Regions from separate parts of the Glaciecola siphonariae genome, predicted to be linked through region 1. Evidence: predicted binding sites of a transcription regulator. Region 1 holds the regulator's gene; the other holds the start of a gene.

What was found. The regulator FNR, encoded in region 1, switches genes on or off when oxygen is low (the NO sensors DNR and NnrR bind a similar motif). The targets are predictions, from matches to a motif close to TTGATCTAGATCAA.
Region 2: a site for FNR is predicted at 8,668-8,681, ahead of ccoG (cytochrome c oxidase accessory protein CcoG). Genes of this name have one in related genera too.

What each region holds. Positions count from the first base shown of each region.
Region 1 covers NZ_JBHSGU010000002.1:666,418-677,656, forward strand. The annotation lists gene ACFO4O_RS04510 (hypothetical protein) at 1-782, shown strand, start outside; gene ACFO4O_RS04515 (sulfurtransferase) at 815-1,711, shown strand; gene ACFO4O_RS04520 (LysE family translocator) at 1,752-2,339, shown strand; gene ACFO4O_RS04525 (DUF975 family protein) at 2,436-3,164, shown strand; gene ACFO4O_RS04530 (glucosaminidase domain-containing protein) at 3,157-3,927, shown strand; gene ACFO4O_RS04535 (DUF2987 domain-containing protein) at 4,002-4,658, shown strand; gene rssA (patatin-like phospholipase RssA) at 4,666-5,586, opposite strand; gene ttcA (tRNA 2-thiocytidine(32) synthetase TtcA) at 5,622-6,491, opposite strand; gene uspE (universal stress protein UspE) at 6,640-7,542, opposite strand; gene fnr (fumarate/nitrate reduction transcriptional regulator Fnr) at 7,632-8,369, opposite strand; gene ACFO4O_RS04560 (sulfite exporter TauE/SafE family protein) at 8,397-9,065, opposite strand; gene ccoS (cbb3-type cytochrome oxidase assembly protein CcoS) at 9,058-9,357, opposite strand; gene ACFO4O_RS04570 (heavy metal translocating P-type ATPase) at 9,365-11,239, opposite strand, start outside.
Region 2 covers NZ_JBHSGU010000002.1:1,906,338-1,917,576, reverse strand. The annotation lists gene ACFO4O_RS09760 (diacylglycerol kinase family protein) at 1-870, opposite strand, end outside; gene ACFO4O_RS09755 (SulP family inorganic anion transporter) at 1,149-2,714, shown strand; gene ACFO4O_RS09750 (thiol:disulfide interchange protein DsbA/DsbL) at 2,876-3,502, opposite strand; gene ACFO4O_RS09745 (TonB-dependent receptor plug domain-containing protein) at 3,580-5,511, opposite strand; cobalamin riboswitch at 5,831-6,046, opposite strand; gene ACFO4O_RS09740 (serine/threonine protein kinase) at 6,166-7,155, opposite strand; gene ccoG (cytochrome c oxidase accessory protein CcoG) at 7,148-8,587, opposite strand; gene ACFO4O_RS09730 (hypothetical protein) at 8,869-9,237, shown strand; gene ACFO4O_RS09725 (DUF3016 domain-containing protein) at 9,433-10,002, shown strand; gene ACFO4O_RS09720 (GGDEF domain-containing protein) at 10,070-10,999, opposite strand.

The DNA of each region.
Region 1 (11,239 bases):
CGCTGCCTTATCATTCCGACTTAACTGGTCCATCTTCTGTATTGCATCAGTTTTTTAATTTATTAGGGTTTGATACTCAGTATGTCACCAAAAATACCGAAGCAAAAAAAATCAATAGCGGCTACAGCGCATCGGCACTTGAGTTTAAGCGCCTGCTTAATTATGTGCTGAGTGAAGAAGATAGGCGACTTAATTCACAAGTCGATCATGAGCTGCAGGCGCTGTGTGATGATGGGCGATTTTCTTCTGCATCACTGCGCGATACCTTAGCAGCAGAAAGCTTTGTTGCGCTTGATAAAAAATTCTCTGTTTCGGTAGACAAAATACAGTCAAGCTTTGGGATTTTGCTACCAAAACCTAAGCTCGACGAGACACGCCATTTTTCGTCCCTCGACATGCTCTGTGAAATCACGGATATCGTTAAACATTTTAAATCAAAGCAAAAACGGCTCTATGAGACTTTGAAGGACAGGGTGGTAAGCAATAGTTGGAAACATATAGACGCTGATAAGCAAAAACTTTGTGATTTATTTGACCACAGTGTCAAGCAGTCGCAAAAAGAAAAAACTGCGTTTTTTCATCCAAATGTTATCAAAGGAATGCCGAATTTCGATGCCTGCGATTTTTATCGCGAGACCGCTCGTTTGTTTTGGCAAAGAGGGGATATAAACACCGCCTACAGCTTAATTTGCCGAGCCCTTGAGCTTCGAAAAGGCCCTGTGATCAAAAAAATGCATGCCGACATTGAGGCCGAGTATCAAGCCAGCCAGTCTGGCAATTAAGGCTGGGCATTTTTATCTAAGAGGACATTCTCATGACGAATAATCTTAGCCAATCCATTGCGTCGCAAATTAGCATAGATGAGTACGTGGCTCTGTCTGCCTCGCCTGTTCTTCTCTATACGACGATGGTGGATGCACCCGCAGATAAGCCTGATATTGTAAAACAGCGCCCTGATGCCTTAATCCCGAACTCACTTTTGTTTGATTTTCAATCTGTTATACGAGATACCGCTTCAAGCCTGAGTAATATGATGCCATCTGTCGATGTGTTTGAACGAGAGGTGAGGCGCCTTGGCATTAATATAGGCGATGAGATTGTCGTTTATGACGATTTTGGCAACTTTTGTGCGTCAAGAGTGTGGTTTATGTTCAAGAGTATGGGACATGACAACATTCGAGTGCTCGAAGGCGGCTTGCCTCAATGGCATTCAAGAGGTTTGAATACGCAAGCATTGGCGGCTAAGCCAATAAAAAAGGGGAGCTTTGTTGCCACGCCAAATCCACAATACCAATTTGTAGACAGTGATTTTATTGCTAAGTCGGTAGTTAAGTCGGTAGCGCAGGCAACAGGCACACATTTGCCACTGCTAGACGCCAGAAGTCAGGCAAGATTCAGCGGTAAAGAGAAGCTTGACGCTCCGAATATGCGCAGCGGCCATATTCCTAATTCAGTTAATATTCCTTACCGGCACTTACAGTGTAATAACGGTGGATTTTTGCCCATTGATGCTCTAAAACATGTCTTTACGACTGCACTCACTAATTACGAATCGCAATCAGCCATGGCGTTTACCTGTGGCAGTGGCGTCACGGCCTGCATATTGGCGCAAGCAGCAGACGCGTTAGGGCATAGTCCATTATATGTTTACGACGGTTCTTGGTCTGACTGGGGTGCGCAACATCATTTGCCAATAAGCACGGGAGAGTGAAGTGGGATTAGACTGGACGGTATGGTTAAGCATTGCGCTTATGCACGCGTTTGCAGTGGCAAGTCCTGGGCCTGACTTTGCGGTGGTGATGAAGCAAAGTCTGCAACAAGGACGTCGAGTGGGCATTATTACCAGCATAGGGGTAGGGGCAGGGATTTTGCTTCACGTTGCATACTCTATTTTAGGTGTTAGCTTGCTGATAAAAACAACTGACTGGCTTTATCAAACCCTAATATACGCAGCCGCGCTTTATTTAGTATGGATGGGAATAGGGGCCCTAAGAAGTCGAGCCAATACAATAGATGACGCCCCGCCGAGTGAAATAAACGCGCACTCTAGTATTAAGGCATTTATGGTCGGGTTTATCACCAATGGCCTTAATCCAAAAGCGACGCTGTTTTTTCTAACCTTATATACTTTGGCAATCCCCGCGACTTCGAGTTTATTAGCTAAATTAACCTACGGCGTATATCTCGCATTTGCCACCGCATGCTGGTTTATTTTCGTTAGTTTTTTAGTCAGCCATAAACGCGTGCGGCTAGCATATGTATCACATGGATACATTTTTGACCGCTTAATGGGCGCTGTATTGGTAATAATGGCAATTATATTAGTGGTGGCCCAATAATTGGTGGTAACATTATTGGGTTCATGGCTGTATATATGGCTAAACGGTGCAGTAAAGCCGTGCTTACCACGTGCACGCAATTATTCTTAGGTCACGATGAAAAACGATGCTCACATTCAGCAAATGCTGGCAAAACAATATGATTTTGATGTAAAAAACGTGTTGGTACGGGCACGCGATCTCAGTGCGCAAAATAACTGGGTGTTAGTGCAGGGCATACTTACTATCATTTCAGTGGCCATCGTCCTTGGTTTCATATTTGTGATTGCCTTTGGCATCGAAACAATTGAGCAGGCGGGGAATTTAGACAATACCCAAAATGCCATTGCGAGTCTTGTTATTAATGTGATTCTAGCGCCACTTATCGGTGGGGTCACTATGCTTGCAATAACCAGCGTCAGAAGACTTGAAGCTAAAGCGGTCAATATGTTTGCTTACTTCGGTTATATTTTGCCTCTTGGCGTGGCGACTTTACTCATCTCTATTGCCAGCGACATCGGGCTGATGCTTATGGTCTTGCCGGGCCTATACATCGCTGTTGCGACTGTTTTTGCAACACCTCTGATTATCGACAAACACCTCACGCCAATATCCGCCATCATATTATCAATGCGCATGTGTAACGCTTATTTATTTCAAATGACGGTAATGTTTTTGATTTTCGTGGCCTTAATGGTGGGCGTTTTTATCACCTTTGGTTTTGCGCTTATCTGGGTAGGCCCGTATTACCTAAATGTGAAAGCGATTCTGTATCATGATTTATTTTGTGGTGAGCAGCCAGAAGAGTCTTTAGAAAACCAAAACACAGGAGTGTTCGATGCATAAATCTAAAGCCCTTTTGGGCGCAGTGCTCGTTATTTTGATAGGGTTACTTATATGGTTTCGGCCACAGCCATCGCTTGTTGAGACCATTCCCGCTGTAGAGCATGCTGACGACCCAGTACCAGACTTTAAACAATATGAAGATGTGCGCGACAAAAAACAGGCCTTTTTCGAGTATCTAAAACCAGCGGTGGTGGCACAAAACGATTACTTTAGAGAGGTGCGCCAATTTCTCAAAGAGTTGCAAGCCAAAGTAGATGGCGGAAATGGCCTAAGTAGCGACGAACAAGAACAGTTAAACTGGCTGATTGATGAGTATCGAGTTGAGACAGATCAAGACTTAGATGCAGCATTTACGACATTATTACGCCGCGTTGATATTATTCCTGTTGAGCTTGTATTGGTACAAAGTGCGAATGAATCAGCATGGGGCACAAGCCGCTTCGCGGTTGAAGGCTACAATTTTTTTGGTATGTGGTGCTTTGTTGAAGATTGCGGGTTTGTGCCTAAACGCAGAAACGAAGGCGCAATACATGAGGTGGCTAAATATGATGACTTGTCGGCCGCAATGTATTCATATATGCGAAATCTTAACCGTCATCCGGCGTACAAAGAGTTAAGAGCAATTAGAGCTGAGCTAAGAGCAAGCAATAAACCTATTACCGCAATGAAGCTAGCTGAAGGATTGGTGCAATACTCTGAGCGTGGTGAAGAGTATATTGAAGAGCTTCAGCAAATGATTCGAGTGAACAGAGAGCTTATATAAGGTTGTTTTTAGCCTCGGCACATATACCAAAGCAGGCACCAAAGTACATACAACATTAGTGAGAACCCCTTAAAATGAAAACGAAACTGCTAAACAACACGCTTTGCGCGCTCATTATATGTATGCTGAGCGGCGTAAATGGGGTGTATGCAGACGAAATACAGGTTGCGTATAAGACCTTTTACTCACACGTTCGCAAACTAAATAACGATGATACCCAAGCATTGCAATTTGCTTTTGGCTTTGTACACGTTCAAAGCAAACAGTTGTGCCAAATAAACAGTGCACGCATCAGTACGCAGAAACAGCAAATCCCTTTAGACGTTAGCAACGAGAACCGCTTTACTGTGCCCTCAGAAAGGGCTTTGAGAATGGCTGATGCAGTCATCTATATTGACTTTGAAGAGCAAAGTAATCAGTGCGATATATCCGTTCAGCTTGAAACCAAGCCCGAATATGTTAAACAAAGCTACAGCTATGATGAATTGATGTTTATACATCAACAATACGAAGCCTTTTTTAATGAAATGGGTAGCTTTATGTCATTCATGATGCCAACGGTGAAGGGCTTAGTATTTCAATTTGAAGACGAAAGCTACACCGTTGATTTAGACAATGGCGAAAAAATCATTCAAGGCACTTTACGTTTAGATGAGGCGTTCTTCGAGAAAGAAAAGGCCTTAGAGCTACCCACAAAACCGTTACGCATAACCGCTCTAGCTAGCAAATAAAAAAGGCTTAGTCTTTGATGTCTTCTCCAGTCCGTAGACTGAGCTGGTAGCTGATTTGGTCAGCTAAACGCCCAACACTTCGATGGCCCTTTTCAGCAAGCTCCTTTGCGCGATGAAATTCTAATAAGCCAACATCCCGCAACTGCGGCTCTATGAGAATATCGGGCGGATCACCGGCAAGGCGTGAGCGCGTCACCCTTGCTTGGAGTATTTCTAAAGAACTGCTCATCACGCCCATAATACCCGGCGCTGTCTTTTTATTGGGTTTCGGATCAGGTGAGAACCATTGTTTCATGAAGCCATTTGCGCTCTTACCAATCATTTCATCGGTTTTCTTCTGCGATGCTCTGTGCTCATCTTCAAACTTTTCAATTAACTGAGGCCGAAAGTCTGCGCTTAAATTCACCGCAATAACAAAATCAGCACCCAGTTGACGACATTGATTCACTGGCACTGGATTAACCACAGCACCGTCGACTAACCATCGTCCTTCATGTTCAATTGGGGCGAACAGTGCCGGAATGGCGCACGAGGCTTGAATGGCGTCGTTAATATCGCCTTTATTAAATACTACCTCTTTACCTGAATAAAGGTCTGTAGCAACGGCGGTAAAAGGTTTGAGCATTTTTTCAAATGATTCGGCGCAAAAGTCTTTTTTGTGTTTTTCAAATACCTTTTGACCGCTAGCGAGACCGCCTCTGCGAAAGCCTACGCCCAGCAAACCGAAAACCTGCCATTCGGTTAAGCTATTGGCCCATTGTTCGAGCTCGTCTAGATGTCCACTTGCGTAGGCCGCACCAACATACGCGCCGATTGAACAGCCTGCGACAACGTCTATTTTTACGCCTATTTCCTCTAGCGCTTTAATAATACCAATATGTGCCCAACCGCGCGCAGCGCCTGCGCCCAAAGCCAAACCAATTTTCACATTTTCTCCTAGTTGTTAAGCTTCTATTCAGCCTTCTATTCGTAGCTTACGCTCAAATCAATTAAATTTGAATATGCTACTTCTGGACCGCTATGCTCATACGCTTTGCGCGGGGCAGTGCGGTCGATAGTAAGGTCTGTAAAATTAAAAATTCCGCCGTCAGCTAACTGACTCGGACTCACGTTCTTTAAACTCGTGAATATATTTTCAACACGACCGGGACTTTGTTTATCCCAATTGCTTAGCATCTCTTTGACTACTTTACGCTGAAGATTTTCTTGAGAGCCACACAGATTACACGGAATAATTGGAAACTCTTTGATTTCAGCGTATTTCGCAATGTCTTTTTCACGACAAAACGCAAGTGGTCTAATGACGATATTGCGTTTATCATCGCTCAATAGTTTGGGCGGCATCGCTTTTAAGCTACCGTTGTTGAACATGTTTAAAAATAATGTCTCAACCATATCATCCATATGGTGACCGAGGGCAATTTTGTGAGCACCAATCTCATCAGCAAAGGTATACAGCGTACCTCTTCGTAGACGTGAGCATAGCGAACAGGTTGTTTTCCCTTCAGGAACCTTTTGCTTAACAATAGAATAGGTGTCTTTATCGATAATGTAATAATCGATGCCGTGATGCTCGAGGTAGTCCGGAAGAATATGTTCTGGGAATCCTGGCTGTTTTTGGTCGAGGTTGACGGCAACCACATCAAATTTTATCGGCGCTACTTTTTTCAAATGTAGCAGGCAGTCAAGCATGACAAAGCTATCTTTGCCTCCGCTTATAGCGCACATAACCAAGTCGCCATCTTCTATCATATTGTATTCAATTACCGCTTTAGCACATTGGCTTCTAAGCTGCTTTTGAAGTTTTTTTGAGTTGTTTGACCCTTGCATCATCACTAAAACATGTCCTTAACGCTTTGCGAGTTGATGATCTAATGAATTAATGAGGCATCAACCTGCAAAAGCGAACAGATAAATAAAAACGGGGCAAGTATACGTAACTTGCCCCGTGGTTTCACCTGTTGCTTTTAAGCAAAGATAACTATTGGATATTTGGCTTGATGACTAAGGTATCACAGTTTATTTTATCAATAATGTGTTCTGCGGTGTTGCCTAACAGCGCCGCGGATATGCCTCGCCGCCCAACAGACCCGAGAACAAGCAGTTCAGCGTCTAATTGCTCGCAAAGCTTGGGGATTACATCTTCTGGCAAGCCTTCAGACACGTGCACGTGATTCGAAGGCAAATCATGCTGCTTTGCAATCGCATTTATCTCTTCTAAATGCCGAGCCTGCACATCTTCGTTATATGCTTGAGCGTTAAAGCTAGGCACTTCAATGGCGATATGAACAGGTGCCCCTGCGAAGGTATTCGCCAAATGAACGTTTGCGTCTATAACTTTCGCTAAATCACAACTAACTTTACAGACTCGGTCGCTTAACAGATTATGCACACTGTCGTTGGTGTCGATGCTAACAGCAGACACAATGTTGCCGTTTTCAGGCCAGCTATGCTCTTTTACCATTAATACATTTATTGGGCTTACCCTTAATAAATGCCAGTCGTTCGGCGTAAAGACTTTTTGCGCCAACTTATTGTGTTGTTTGCAGCTTTTCACAATCAGATCACAGTGCTCATGGGTGGCAACGTCGACAATACCGCGATAAAGCGATTTGTTCCAAATTGCTTTTGTTTGCACCTGAGCATCACAACGACTTACATAGGCTTGCATGGCTTTGCTTTGCCCATTGAGCAAGGCCGCTTTCATATCAACACGCTGCTCGGTGGTCAAAAAGTTAGTCATGTCGTAGGTTTCATCGAATATACAGCTTACTAGCAGGATACTCGCGTTGGTCTTCTCAGCGAGATAGCACGCGCGTTGAAACGCAGACTGTTCTTTATGGTAGGGGTCAAATACGACTAAGATGCGTGAACAGTTGAACATGTACGTTCTCCGTTATTTCAGACACCCTTAGTATAAGAAAAGGCGCGAGCATATGCATGCAGGCGCCTTGTGCTGGATCAATGAATATCTTAATTTATTGCAGAAATCGAAATCTCGTTCTCCGGCATGCGCTGCTGAACGCCCGCAAAATCTAAGATGGTAATGAGCTTACCGTCAACTTCTATTAAGCCTTCTTTCTGAAAACGGGTGAGTAAGCGGCTAATGGTCTCTACAGTGAGGCCGAGGTAATTTCCAATTTCATTGCGGGTCATCGACAAATTAAACTGTTTAGCTGAATAACCGCGCTCATCGAAGCGCTGCGATAAATGACTAATAAAATGCAGTAAGCGCTCTTCAGCACTGCGTTTGCTTAACAGCATCATTAATTCGTGATCGTGCTTTATTTCTGCGCTCATGAAGCGCATTATTTGCTGACGCAACTTAGGATAGCGCTCCGACACTTTATCTAGCGTATCGTAAGGAAGTTCACATACCATGGCTGTTTCAAGTGCTTGAGAATAACTTTGGTGCTTATTGTCTTTTAATGCGTCAAAGCCAATTATATCGCCAGGAAAATGAAAGCCTGTGATTTGTTCAACACCGTCTTTATCGCTGATGTAAGACTTAAAAGAACCAGACCGCACTGCATACAAGGAGTGAAAGGGTTGACCGCTTTGCACGAGCTTGTCATGTTTGTGCAAGGGACGTTTTCTTTCGATAATATCGTCGAGTGATTCAAGCTCTGTTTTACTTAGACTTACGGGTAAACAGAGGTGACTGAAGCTGCAGCTTTGGCAGTGAATGGAGAGCTCAGGACTAGATGCCATGAATTACATCCTTTAAGAGAATTCAGATCACTTTATACCTTGAATAATCGGTAAAATCAAAACAAAAGCAGAGATAATTAGACCAAAGGCTAGAGTTTTGCGAGTAAGACTGTGTTGTAAAAAGGGCAAAATAAAATTTGCGCCCAGGCTCATTGCAATTAAAGCAGGAAACGTACCTGCGCCGAACATCATCATAAACGCTGCGCCATTAAGCGCACTGCCCGATGCCATCGACCACGTCAGCGCTGTATACACTAAACCACATGGCAACCATCCCCAAACCATGCCATAGCCAAGCGCATATCCTGGATGCTTAAATGGCAGCATTTTTTTTGATAATGGCTGTAGGTAGCGCCATAGATGAGAGCCTAGTTTCTCAAAATATGAAAGGCCTTTGTACCAGTCGCTAATATAAAGTGCCAATAGGATCAAAAAGACCGCGCTGATAATGGTGAGAATGGGGATGGTGGTATGGATGGCGTTGCTTGCAATAGCGCCTAAATAGCCGCTTAATGCACCCGCTAAGCTGTAAGAAAGCACTCGCCCAACGTTGTAGGCCAGAATATAAAAAGAAGGAGAGGCCTGCTTGGGAATAGCAAAGGTAAATGCGCTGGCAATACCGCCGCACATACCTACACAATGCACGCCACCGGCCAGGCCCATTAAAAATGCGGAAAAAAGACCGATTTCAATCATGCTTAGCGGAAGATGCCTTCGTTACGCCGTGTGCATCTGGGCTATCTGAGATGGCCTTATCTTCTAATGTATCTGCGCTTATTGGGCGATTTGCGCCGCCTTCTATAAGCTGCGTTGAAGTGTTAAGCTTTTCTTTTTCGTTAGGCTTTTTTATGTCGTCGTCAAACAAAATGCTGTATCCCTGACGCTCTAGATCATCAAACTGATTCGACTTTACCGCCCAAAAAAACACACCAACCGCAATTGAAACAATGATAATCGCCAGCGGAATTAACACAAATATAATACTCATGGTGCAATTATCTCATTAAACGTGTGGAGTTATATACCACTATTATAGAACTTAAAGACATGCCAAGCGCTGCCTGCCATGGCGTTAATACGCCGCTTACTGCAAACGGTAGAACCAGTAAATTATATCCAAGTGCCCAAGCAATATTTTGTTTTATTTTTCGTTTCGTGCGGACGGCCATTTCTATCACATCGCTAAGTGCGTTCAGTTTTGGGTTCAGTAGCACAATATCAGCGGCGTTCTTTGCTAAATCAGATGCATTGCCAACTGCAATAGACACATCGGCAGCCGCTAGCACCGGCGCATCATTTATGCCGTCGCCAAGCATAATGATCGACTTAGCCTGCTGTTGCTGGGCATGAATGTGGTCAAGTTTAGCCTCGGGTGGGCAGCCACCAAAACCATGCGTGATATTGAGCTGTGAAGCAATGGCATCAACATTTTCTTGAGCATCGCCACTTAAAATCGATAAATCATAGGTGTGCAAGGAATCGAGTACTGATTTAACGTCCTCTTTGATTGTGTCGGTCACCCAAAATGCCGCAGCTACTTTCCCATTTATCGCCATTAATACGTTTGCACCGGGCCAAATATCTGCCTGCTGACTGTTCGACAACACGTACTTCTTAGACCCGATATAGCATTTTTGTCCATTCACTGATGCGCAAATACCTTTACCAATTTCAACGTCGTAGCTTTCTATATTAAATGACGACATGCTCTTTACCTTTAACGCTTCTGCACTAAAGGCTTTAGCAATGGGGTGTTCAGAGCGAGACTCGAGCAAACAGGCTAACGAAGACAAATGTTCCTCTACATGCTTGTTTACAGAAACACCTGCAGGCGCGCTAGTAGTTTCAATAAGAGAAGCATCAGGCATGTATACCGCGCGGTTAATCGAAAACTTGCCTTGGGTAAGCGTGCCGGTTTTATCAAATACAATGTCTGTTGCATGCGTGATTTGCTCAAGCGCGTCGGCTCGTTTTAATAAAATACCAAGCTTATTGAGTTTGGCCATAGCGCAGGTTAACGCTGATGGTGTGGCTAGCCCAAGTGCACAAGGGCAGGTTGCTACTAAGACCGAAATAGTAATCCAAAATGCATGAGGGTCATTTTGTGACCACCAATACCAATAAGTCAACGCACTTACCACGAGCACAACGCTCACAAAGTATCGCGACAGTCTATCGGCAATTAGAGCAACCTTGGGTTTGCTGCCCATAGCGACTTCCTGCAGTCGTAATATTTGGTTCATCATGGCAAATTTAAGGCTGCTGCTAACCTGCAGGGTAATGCTCCCTTGCTGATTAAGCGAACCGGCATATACGCGGTCGCCCTTGCGTTTTTTCACAGGTTCAAACTCACCGGTAAGCATCGATTCATCTGCACTTGATTCACCTTCAGTAATTACGCCGTCGATAGGAATCGATTCGCCCGCTTTTACCAACACTGTATCGCCAGCAAGCAGCTGCTTTGCAAGTACAGATACCCACTGACCATCTTGCAAACGCGAGGCGGTAACCGGTATGAGTTTTAACATGTTTGATGAAATTTCAGAGGCGCGATGGCGGCTGCGATGTTCCAAAAACCGGCTGATAAGCAAAAAGAAAATGAACATGCAGATAGATTCAAAATATACCTCACCGGTGCTTTTATTAACCGCGAGCACCCCAGCGACATACGTTGCGGCAATGGCAATGGTGATGGGCACATCCATATTTACTGTTTTGGCCATCATGGCTTTAATAGCGCTCACGTAAAAAATACTGCCCGAATATAAGACCACAGGTGTGGTTAGTAAAAGGCTGACGGCATTGAAATATCCGATGGCTTCAGCGTCAATATTGCCGAACATATCAAAGTATTGACCCATCGCAAGCAT
Region 2 (11,239 bases), 1.2 Mb from region 1:
GTCGTGCTCTTTGATGGTATCTGCAACAGGCTGATCTTTTTCGGTGTATGCAATCGATAGTTGATAGCGCTGCGACAGCGTTTGTTCAACAATGTGTTGGGCCTGCTCCCATGCACCGCCGCCTGAGGCGGGATTCACAATGAGCAACGCGCGTTGCTTTAGGTTTAACACCCCATCTTCATGCATCTGCGACAGTTTTTTATGCTGATAGCTGTTAAGCCGCGCAGTGCCCCTGATTTTATTGATCTGCTTAACGGCATCGTCCACCGATTTAGCATGCTGCGCCGCAATTAGGTAGGCTGCCATGATTAGCACAGAGCGCCCACGTCCGAGCGCGCAGTGCACCACTACCCCTTGCTCGTTGCGGATATGATTATGTATCCAGTTAATTGCTTTGACCAAATCGTCGCTATGCGGCGCTTGATGGTCAAGAATAGGAATATTCAGATAATCAAGATTTTCATCATCAGCGCTCCAGTTCATACCCGAAAACTCTGCGGTAGCGTCTAAAATTGCAGTTACCTCGTTCGTTTTTAAGGTTTGTACGTCGGAGGGAAATAAGCGACATGCTAAAAATAGCTTAGGCTTAATTTCTTGAACAGGCGGTACGCTATCGTTATAACGCTGCCAGCTATTGTAAATTTGCACTGCGATTAGAAATGGAACAAATACCCATTGTATATAGAAAGGGATGTTGCCTCTGTCATTTTTACGGAAGATCCACGGGGAATCGCTCATGTAAGCGAAAGACACCGCGGTAAACGACAGGGCAATCCATCCAAACGCGACCGAGAAATAAAGGTTTGGTGAATAGAACGCCGCAAGGGCAAACAAGATACTAACGAGTAGATAATACTTAACAATAAACAAAACACACTCCGTGTAAATCACAAAAATCTTGTTTGGATTGCAACAAACAGACCATAAACAAAATTAAATAAAGCTCGTTTATTCAGTGGTTTACAAAATAAAAATGAACAGTATCCAGAAATGATGGGTGCAAATAGACGACACATGTGAAAATTTTACATCCGTGTTATCAAGCTCATCTTGTTTAAATTTCAGTCGTTTTAACAAACTGTTAAAAGAAGTCCGATTAGATTTCTGCTAAACTCGCGCCCATTTTCAGGAATAACCTTAGAGAAAATATGTTTAATTTAATTAACGGAACACAAGGCAACGTTAAAAATGATGTGCTATCAGGCATCACCGTCGCTTTAGCTTTGGTGCCAGAGGCAGTTGCTTTTGCCTTTGTTGCTGGCGTAGAACCCATGGTGGGTTTGTATGCCGCGTTTATGATGGGACTTATCACCTCAGCCATAGGCGGCAGACCCGGTATGATCTCTGGCGCAACCGGCGCGATGGCGGTGGTGATGGTCGCACTGGTAGCTCAACACGGAGTGCAATATCTTTTCGCGGCGGTTGTGCTCGCCGGTATTTTGCAAATCATGGCTGGGGTATTTAAGTTAGGAAAGTTCATTCGCTTGGTGCCTTATCCGGTAATGTTGGGCTTTGTAAACGGTTTAGCCATTGTGATTTTTTTAGCGCAGCTTGGGCAATTTAAAGTAGTGAACGCCATGGGCGACATGACTTGGATGACAGGCAGCGTTTTATACTGGATGCTAGGTTTGGTGCTGCTCACCATGGCAATTATCTATTTACTCCCTAAACTCACCACGGCGGTACCCGCATCGCTTGTGGCGATTGTGACGGTCACCTTGCTGGTGCATGGCTTAGATTTAGAAGCGCGTACCGTAATTGATTTTGTTAAAGACATGGTACCAGAAGCGCAACGAGATACCGTTACCCTGGCTGGTGAATTGCCGAGCTTCAGTATTCCCATGGTTCCCTTTACTATGGAAACCTTTTACATAATCTTACCAACGGCCGTCATTCTGTGTTTAGTTGGCTTAATAGAGTCACTGCTTACACTGAGCCTGATAGACGATATGACCGACACGCGTGGGCGCGGTAATAAAGAATGTGTGGGTCAAGGTGTTGCCAATACCGTAAATGGCTTTTTTGGCGGTATGGGCGGATGTGCCATGATTGGTCAATCAATGATCAACATTAATTCAGGCGGTCGCGGGCGTTTATCAGGTATTACCGCGGCACTTGTACTACTTGGTTTTATTTTGTTTGCAGCTCCCTTAATTGAGATGATCCCACTGGCGGCCTTAGTTGGAGTAATGTTTGTGGTGGTAATTGGTACTTTTGAATGGGCAAGCTTTAGAATTGTGCGCGGCGTGAACAAAGAGGATGCTTTTGTATTGTTTCTAGTGACGGGCATCACCGTAGTCGCCGATTTAGCGATTGCCGTTGTGGTAGGTGTGATTGTATCGGCGTTGGTATTTGCTTGGAAACACGCGACGCATATTGTTGCGCGCACTCATATTGATAAAGACGGTTGGAAGGTGTATGACCTCGACGGCCCATTATTCTTCGGTTCTGTCTCGCATTTCAAAGATATATTCGATATTCAAAACGACCCTGATGATGTTGTGATTGATTTTAAAGAATCTAGAATTTGGGACTCCTCTGGCATCGACGCATTAGACGGACTAGCCGACAAATACAAAGAGCAAGGCAAAAAACTGCACATCCGCCATATCAGTTCAGAGTGTCAGACTTTGCTTACTAAAGCCGGCGAATACGTTGAAATCAATGTTAACGAAGACCCACGTTACCGCATTGTTTCAGATGAGCTAGGCTAGCCTTAAATATACACGGGCTAGGTAGCAGGCATAAAAAAAACCGGCATCTCAATTTGCCGGTTTTTTGTTATCAGTCTTTCTTGCTAGTGCTTAAGTCAGTATTCAGTCAGCACTATGACCTTGCAGTTTGGCTTTCATATACAAGATAAAACGTTCAAGCCTTAAGGTTGTTCGCTTAACCAAACTACCAAGTTAGCGTAGTCATCAGCACTTAGATCGCGCGCGAGAATGACCTGATACTTACCGTTTACAATAAAATTCGGCACGCCGTTTATGTGCTGTCTATACTCATCTATTGCGTTATTGTTACGCGCAACAAGACTATTCACACTGAAGCTCTTAGCCTGCTTGTCAAAATCTGCTGCGTCTATGCCGTTAACAATAAACACCTTTCTTAAGTCATCTAAACCGGTCACTGTCGCTCGTTGCTGATGAATATAGTTAAAAATAGCTGCATTCATCGCGTCGCTTTGCTTGAGGCTTCGTGCAATCATCATCGCTTTTGTGGCGTCATCCTGCACATCTGGGCCAGTAAAACGCATAAAGTTAACATGTACTTTGTCAAACTTCACATCGTCATCTAGCTTAGCTTTGATTTGCGCTACGATGGGTTCAAAGCTGTAGCATGCCGGGCACCAGAACGAGAAAAACTCTTTCACTTCTGGTTTCTTAGTCGCTTCTTCAGAAATGATCTGATAATGCTTACCCTCTTCCCATGGCACCATTTGTGCCAAGGCATTAAATGAAACCAGTAAGGCGAATATCAGCCCAACAACATACTTCTGCATAGTTATTTCCTTTACCAAAAGCCTTTAAGATAGGCATAGATTAAATAAGTTCCCAAAAATCATAGCACATTGAGCATCTACCATCGATAATTTAGCGATGCGAATATGCGCCGCGACTGGCCGGAAAAACCAATCACATCCTCAAACTGCTCGTCTAAAGCATTAGAGATACGTACCGAGGCAGAAATTTGCTCACTGTAGTTATATCGATAGTTCGCGCTTAGCAACCAGTAATTATCAAGGCTTAACACTTCAGATGGCGCTGGAAACGGTGGAAAGAAGCGGTCAAAGCGCGTGCCGGTATAGTCTGCTTGGACGTACACAGAGTGCTTGGTATGTAAATCATAGCTTAACCAAGCCGAACCGCTGTGCCGAGCTCTACGAAGTTCAACTGCGTTGGCCTCACTGGCGTCTAAATAGGCGTAACTAAGCGACCAGCGCCACTGTTTGAGGGCACGGCTAAGTTCTATTTCGATGCCTTCGCGCTCGCTATCTTCGGTCGCATTTTGGGCGGTAAACAAGCCGCTGTCTGCATCAAATACAAAGCCAAGAATTTCGTCTTGCAGCTTGGCCCGATACCAGCTCGCCTGCACATCGACATCTGCAATGCTGGTGTCTATGCCAAGCTCAAAAGAGCGAGACGATTCTGGCTCTAAGGCCTCATTGCCCAAAAACGTACCTGGGAAAAACCCAAAGCGTTCTGTAAAACTGGGGTTTTTAACCGCTTTTCCGTAGCTTATAAAGGTCTTGATAGTATCGCTCGCTTGAAAGCTAAGTCCGACTCGGTAGCTGTAGGCATTATCAAACTCATCGTTATTATCTGCTCTATAGCTAGCAGAAATGGATAGACCTGCACCTAAGCGCTGGTGGGTATCTGCAATAAACGATAGCGTTTTATTGTCTTGCTGCTGATTGGGATCGCCGAAGGTAACAGGGCCTGCCTGCGTGTATTGCTCGTCTACTGCATCAATACCCACATTTACATGCCCACTTTCAATGTCAAAAGTATGATTGTAAACCAGTCTATGTTTCTCGCCTTTGGTAGAGCCACTAAACACAGCGTCTGAGAAGTTTTTGTTTTCTTGGTCACTGTATTGATACGACAATTGTTGAGACCAAATGCTCTTGGGCAAGCTAAAATACCAATTTACGCCAAACGAGTGCTGCTCACCGTTAGACACATTGTTGGCATCTGCAATTAAACCCGTAGAGAAGTCTGTACTGTCAAAATCGCTTTTGTAGTCAACTAAACGCGCGTTAGCATCTATTCTGTTGTGCTTAGAAAAGCGATAAGCAAGCTTCGCATATGCGGTGGTATTTTTATAACCGTCGTCCTCCCCATCGCCGCTAGCAACAGACGGGCGAGCAATATTTTCGCCATCGGTATTAAGGTGAGCAAGGCTTAGGCTGTAGCTAAAGTTGTCGTCACGACCTGAGACCGCGCCGCGCACCTGAGCGGTATTTTTATTGCCGTAGCCCGCTGCAAGATTGGCACTGAAGCTATCGCTGGCGGTTTTTGATGTGATGCTAATTATGCCAGCAACGGCGGCACTTCCCCATAAGGCGCTTTGGGGGCCGCGCAGCACTTCGATTCTGCTTATGTTTGCTAGCGTAAGATGCGACAAATCAATGAGTCCGCCTTGCCCTAGGTCGTTAATTTCCACGCCGTCGAGCATCACTAAAACGTGATTACTTTCGCTGCCACGAAATCGAATTTCTCTAAGCGTACCCATCGGGCCACTTTGAGAAATATTCACGCTTGGTATGGTGCGCAGAAGTTCGCTTAAATCTAAGGCACCGGAGGCTTCAATTTGTGCTTGGTCAATCACGCTGAGTGCGCCGGCAACATATTTTTGTGCGATAGGGCTTCTAGAGCCGGTAATGCTGATAGTTTCAAGTTCATCATCAAAAGATGCCACAGATTGTGATGGTGCTTGAGGGGTTTGAGCGGCCAATGCCTGTCCGCTCACACTGTATCCCAGTGCAAGAAATAGTAGAGTATGTTTCATGTAAGTCCTTGTAATTGCTCCCGCCGAGCAATGCCAAATAATAATAGATACAAGCAATATACTGACCTGTATCCGCTTATTAAGGCCGGTATCCGGGCTTACAACATTCTGACAAAACCTTCCCATGATTTAAGCTTGTTAGCAAAGTTCACAGTGGCTGACGCAATCAAGACTTGATTGTATTTGCAGAACTCACAACCCTACCTTTAATGCTGTTGTTGAGCGCGTAATCGATGAATCTAGTTAAAGTCTTATACACACTTAAAAGACGCTTTTCGCCATCCTGGCCGCTCGGGCGCGCACATCCTTGTGCGCGCACGCTTTTAAGTGTGCATAAGACAATAACTTTTGCGATTCATCGATTACGCGCTTATGTGCGACTTTTCGCTTGTGCGGTTAAATGAATAACTAAACAGCATTAAGGGCAGGGTTGCATGTTGCTTACCGTTGCGGGGGCAGCACAGGTATTTCACCTGTTTCCCGTTTACCTCAACATACCCGTTTGCATTTGAAAACTGCTACTAACTAAAAACGCGCTAGATATATTAAGCACCTTAACCGCTCAAATGATACGGTAATAAAGTGAATAAGCAACGCCATTAAGGTTATGAATTATATAAAAATAATCATTGGGTGGCTTCAATCGAGTAGGTCTTAGTAAGGGCTTAAGCTAAGCGTTGCCTCGTCGAGCGCAGCAAACTGTTCTTTGAGAGCCAAGATTTGACCTTCCCAGTACTTATCTTCACCAAACCATGGAAAAGCGGTGGGGAAGGCTGGGTCTTGCCAACGTAGGGCAAGCCAAGCCATATAATGCACCATGCGCATGGCGCGTAAGGGTTCGATAAGGTGAAACTCTTTGTAGTCTAGCTCATGAAATTCTTCATAGGCGTTAACCAGTATATCAAGCTGCAGTAGCTGCTGCTGACGGTCGCCGCTCAACATCATCCATAGGTCTTGGATGGCTGGGCCGTTTCTGCAGTCGTCAAAATCAACGAATATCGGACCGTCTCGCCACAGGATATTGCCAGGATGTACATCGCCATGTAAACGAGCACCGCTGCGGCACTGCGCTATCGCTTTTGTGTAATCAGAGGTGGTGCGCTCAATTAATTGCTCAATAATAGTGAAAAATGCAGTGTGCAAATGAGGCGGCACAATATCATGGGTTTTAAGTGTTGTAATTGGCGCTTGAAGATGGGTTTCAATGCTGATGGGCGGACGATATGCAAAGCTCTCGGTATGTGCCCTACGGTGCATCTTTCCTATAGTGCGCCCAACCGATTCAAGCTGGTCTAAATTATCCACCTCAAACTGGCGACCGCCCACCGAAGGAAAAAGCGCAAATCGATAGCCGTCTAGCTCGTGCAATGATTTTCCGTGAATAGTGAGGGGGGCAACCACCTGTATATCATCTTCAGCAAGCAATTGGCTGAAGCGATGTTCCTCTAGTATTTGCTCGTCGCTCCAACGCAAAGGCCGATAAAATTTTGCCACAAAGCGGCGCTGGTCTTCAGCTACAAACTGATAAACGCGATTTTCATAGCTGTTGAGGGCTAAAAGGCCTGATGCAACTTGCACATCAAGGCTTTCAATGCCGTCTAAAATCAGCTCAGGGGTAAGTCGAGTAAAATGAAATTCAGACACCGGTAAATATAAATGTACTTGGTTCTTCAACCTCTATGGTATCACCTTGTTCATCTAAAGTACTGACGCGGAAATATATTTTTTGTGTACCCACCTCTAAATTGCTCGGGTCGGTTGCGACGCTTATGGGCAGGGTAAATACGCCACCGCCCTCAACAGTCACTTCGGTGTCACCATAAAAGCTCGCATCAACAATGCCATTCACCGCCACGGTGTAGGTTCGCTTTTGCTGTGACTTGTTGAGAATTTTGAGTGTATATACATTCTCTATCAGCCCCTCGTTCGTTTCTCTGTCGAGAGAGTTGCGGTCACGAATAATGTCAACTTCTAGAGGCACGCGGGTGGCAATATCAGCAATCAAAAGACCGGTCATGATGAGCAATACAACCGCGTAACCCACAAGCTTAGAGCGAAATATTTTGGTTGTCCCGCCCTTTAATTCGTGTTCTGAGGTAAAGCTGATAAGGTTTTTTTCATAACCCATTTTTTCCATTACGCCGTTACAGGCATCAACGCATGCACCGCAGTTAATACACTCGTACTGAAGGCCGTTCCGGATATCAATCCCGGTCGGACATACTTGCACACACAAATTGCAATCAATGCAGTCCCCTAAGCCTTTTTGCTGTGCTTGTTCAGGCGTCATTTTGCGCGTGCGTGGCCCGCGTTTTTCGCCGCGCTGGGCGTTGTAAGCAACGGTATACGTGTCTTTATCAAACATGGCCGACTGAAAGCGTGCGTACGGACACATGTGGGTGCACATAATTTCGCGCATATAGCCGGCATTTGCGTAGGTACAAAAGGTAAAAAATAAGACCCAAAACGCCACCCAAAAACCAGTATTAAAGGTGAAAAAATCTATGAAAAGCGCGTCAATAGGGGTGAAGTAACCAACAAAGGTTAGAGATGTAAGCAGGGCGACGGCCACCCACGAGAAGTGCTTGAGGCTTTTGCGGACAAATTTGTCAGCGTCCATTTTGCGCTGATCAAGCTTCATGCGCTTGTTTCGAGAGCCTTCAATTTTTTCTTCAAACCATATAAATATAAATGTCCATGTGGTTTGAGGGCACATAAAACCGCACCAAACTCTGCCGGCAAAGGTGGTAACAAAAAATAAAGCGAAGGCTGACACAATTAAGGTGTAGGCCAAAATAGTGAGGTCTTGAGGCCATAGAGTCATCGCGAAAAAATTAAAGCGCTGCGATGCAATATCTAGCAATACCGCCTGCTGGCCCTGATATTCCAACCAAGGAATGAGGGCAAATATACCCAAAAAGATGAGTCCAAAAAAACGCCGGATATTCTCAAACGTGCCTTGAACCGCGCGAACATAGATGCGGCTTCGGGCAGAGTAGTTTGGTTTGGTCAACGCATCTTTTGGCTTAGCAATTTTGACAGGAGTGATGTCCTTGATGCGAATTTTTTCGTTCATCCGGTGCTCCAAAGTGTAATAAGTGCAGTTCATCAAAGAACTGATATCGGATTATTATACGCCTGATGACTTTAGATTTGTTAACTGAGATCAATAAATTCGCCATGCATCTGTCAACACGATGGTTTTTAAAGCAGGACTTGAAACAACTTATTTTTGTTTGCATGACGAAGGCGCTCAATTTTGGTGAGTAAAATTTATAATCAGGTATGGCTAAATGGGCGTTTTAATCTTGTATACTAGGTTATGATACACATGAGATGATTGCGGAGACTTTGTAGGTGAATATTTGGCGTTGGATAGCGGGAGTGTTGGGTGTTTTGCTCATTATTGTCGCCCTTCGTATGACGTATGTGCAGACCTTTGTTGGCGGTGCAGGAGAAACATTCAGTGGTTGGGTGGACATCCTCATGGGCGCGCCAGAGCGTGCGCGCTTAGTGAAGTTGCAGAATGCGTTTTTGCGTAACAACATGTCGCTTAAGCCTCATCAGACCGACTATGTGTATGAGGTGACGTCCTCTATCGATAAGGTCCGCTTATTCTATAGCCGCTATTGTCTAGCGGATGATAAAAATCCCTATTTATTCGGCAATAATCTGATGAAGTTTTGCTCAGACATCAATCAAACCGGTGTATTGGACCCTTTGTAAATCTCTGTTTTAGCTGTCTTAATGCGATACATTTTTGGCGCGATGAACTTTTTATCAATATCAAAGTCTCAAAAGTGCGCAAAATAGACTATATTTAGCACAGGTATAACCGACCATAAGCTGTGCCATGGCTGGCTTAATATGTATGGTAATTAGGGTATACGGACATAGATAAAAATAGAGAGTTTAACGACCATGAGAATCCAGTCTGCCTATAAAAGCATGTGTTTAAGTGCACTGACCCTTTGTTTGGGCCTCAGTTGCTATGCAACTGCGTCAGAATCAATGCCGCAAAATGATGCCGATAGCCGTTTGAAGATAGAATTTGTTGAGCCCAAAAGCTTCACAGATATTCGCCCGTCTAACCAGTCGAGAGCAAAATTTAGAGAGCATGTGCTAAAGACCATGCAAGATTACTTTGATGAACTTGCTCAGACGCTTCCCGAAGGACAAGTATTAGCGGTAACGGTTGAAGATATCGATTTAGCCGGTGATACACGCAGTCCGCGCGTACCAATTGGGTCAACTATGTTTGACGTGCGCGTGATGGAAGACATTTATTTTCCGCGCATTAAGTTTAGCTTTGTCCTGACCGATGCTAATGGTGAGCAGTTGCAGGCCGACCAAGTTAATCTTAAAGATATGAGCTATTTAAATCGCGCAGGGCGAATTCGAAACAATACCGACGCCTTTCCCTACGAAAAAAACATGCTAGAGAAATGGTTTAAAGACACTTTTAAGCAAAGCGACGAACAAGCTAGTTAAGCTACTACCATCAGGACGCTAAGTCAGTGTCTTGATTGAATGATATCAAAAAAGCAGCCATAGAGCCTTACGCTCTAATGGCTGCTTTTTTATGCGTACGAGCAGGGTGGCGATACACCGAGTATTGGTGTTTCCCTTTGTTTTTTGACGCGAACGCCGCTTTGTCTGCATACCCGATAAGCGCCTTGTAATTGATATCGTTTTTTAAGTCACTTTCAGTAAACGCCGCGATGCCAATGGCGGTAGCAATCGACAGTCGATGCCCATTTATACTTTGTTTGACGGATAGATCGCGAAGGATCTTTTTTGCTTTTTTAACAGCGTCAATCTCGTAGGACTTTGGCAACAGTAGCCCAAATTCGTCGCCACCAAGCCGGCCGAAAGTATCAGAGTCTCGTACATTCTCTTGGACAATTTCAACAAAGGTTTTTAGATATTCATCACCGGTGTTGTGCCCATATTTGTCATTTATCTCTTTGAATTTATCTAAGTCAAAATACATAAATGCAAGCGGTTCGTTTTGCCTGCGCGCAGCGGCAATGGTTTGTTTGGTTCTGTCGCCAAACAAATATCTATTGGTAGCACCCGTTAGGCTGTCAAAATGTGCTAAGCGTTTCAGCCTCACGTCTTTACGGAAATCTCTGCGCAGCGTACCAAGCAAATATTTGAGTATATCTGGCGTTACGGCGTGCGTAGGGAATGCGTCGATAGTAAAATTTCGATAGCCGCTCACATCAAAACTGTCAAACGAATCGGTAAGAATTAAGATAGGACAAGGCAGGTCTTTTGCCGAATAGTATTTGGACAATTGCCTGCGCAGTGCGGGGAATTGTTCTTGGGTCACCACGATGAAAGCGGAAGAAAAGCTAGCATCTTCTACTTCGAGTTCGTAGCCTCTTTCATGGCAGAGAACGGAATCTATTTGGCTGCTCATTTTTAGCGCACTGGTCAGCCATTCACGTTCTTTTTTATTCTCATTGATCAAAAAAATTTTCATTACGTCGCTCGGCTTATTATTCAACTGAGGTCAATCCTTCGACGTACTTTTATTATAATTATTGTATTGCTGCTTTATTATACGACCGCGAGTTCTAGTAAACGTGCTACTTTCAGCCCAAATAGTACAAAAAATAATCAAATAAAGCAATAAACCTAATGAACCAAACATGAGAAACTCTACGCCGTTATAGAGTGAAGCAGGATCTTAATTCTTTATGAACTTACAGGGCCTTTGTTT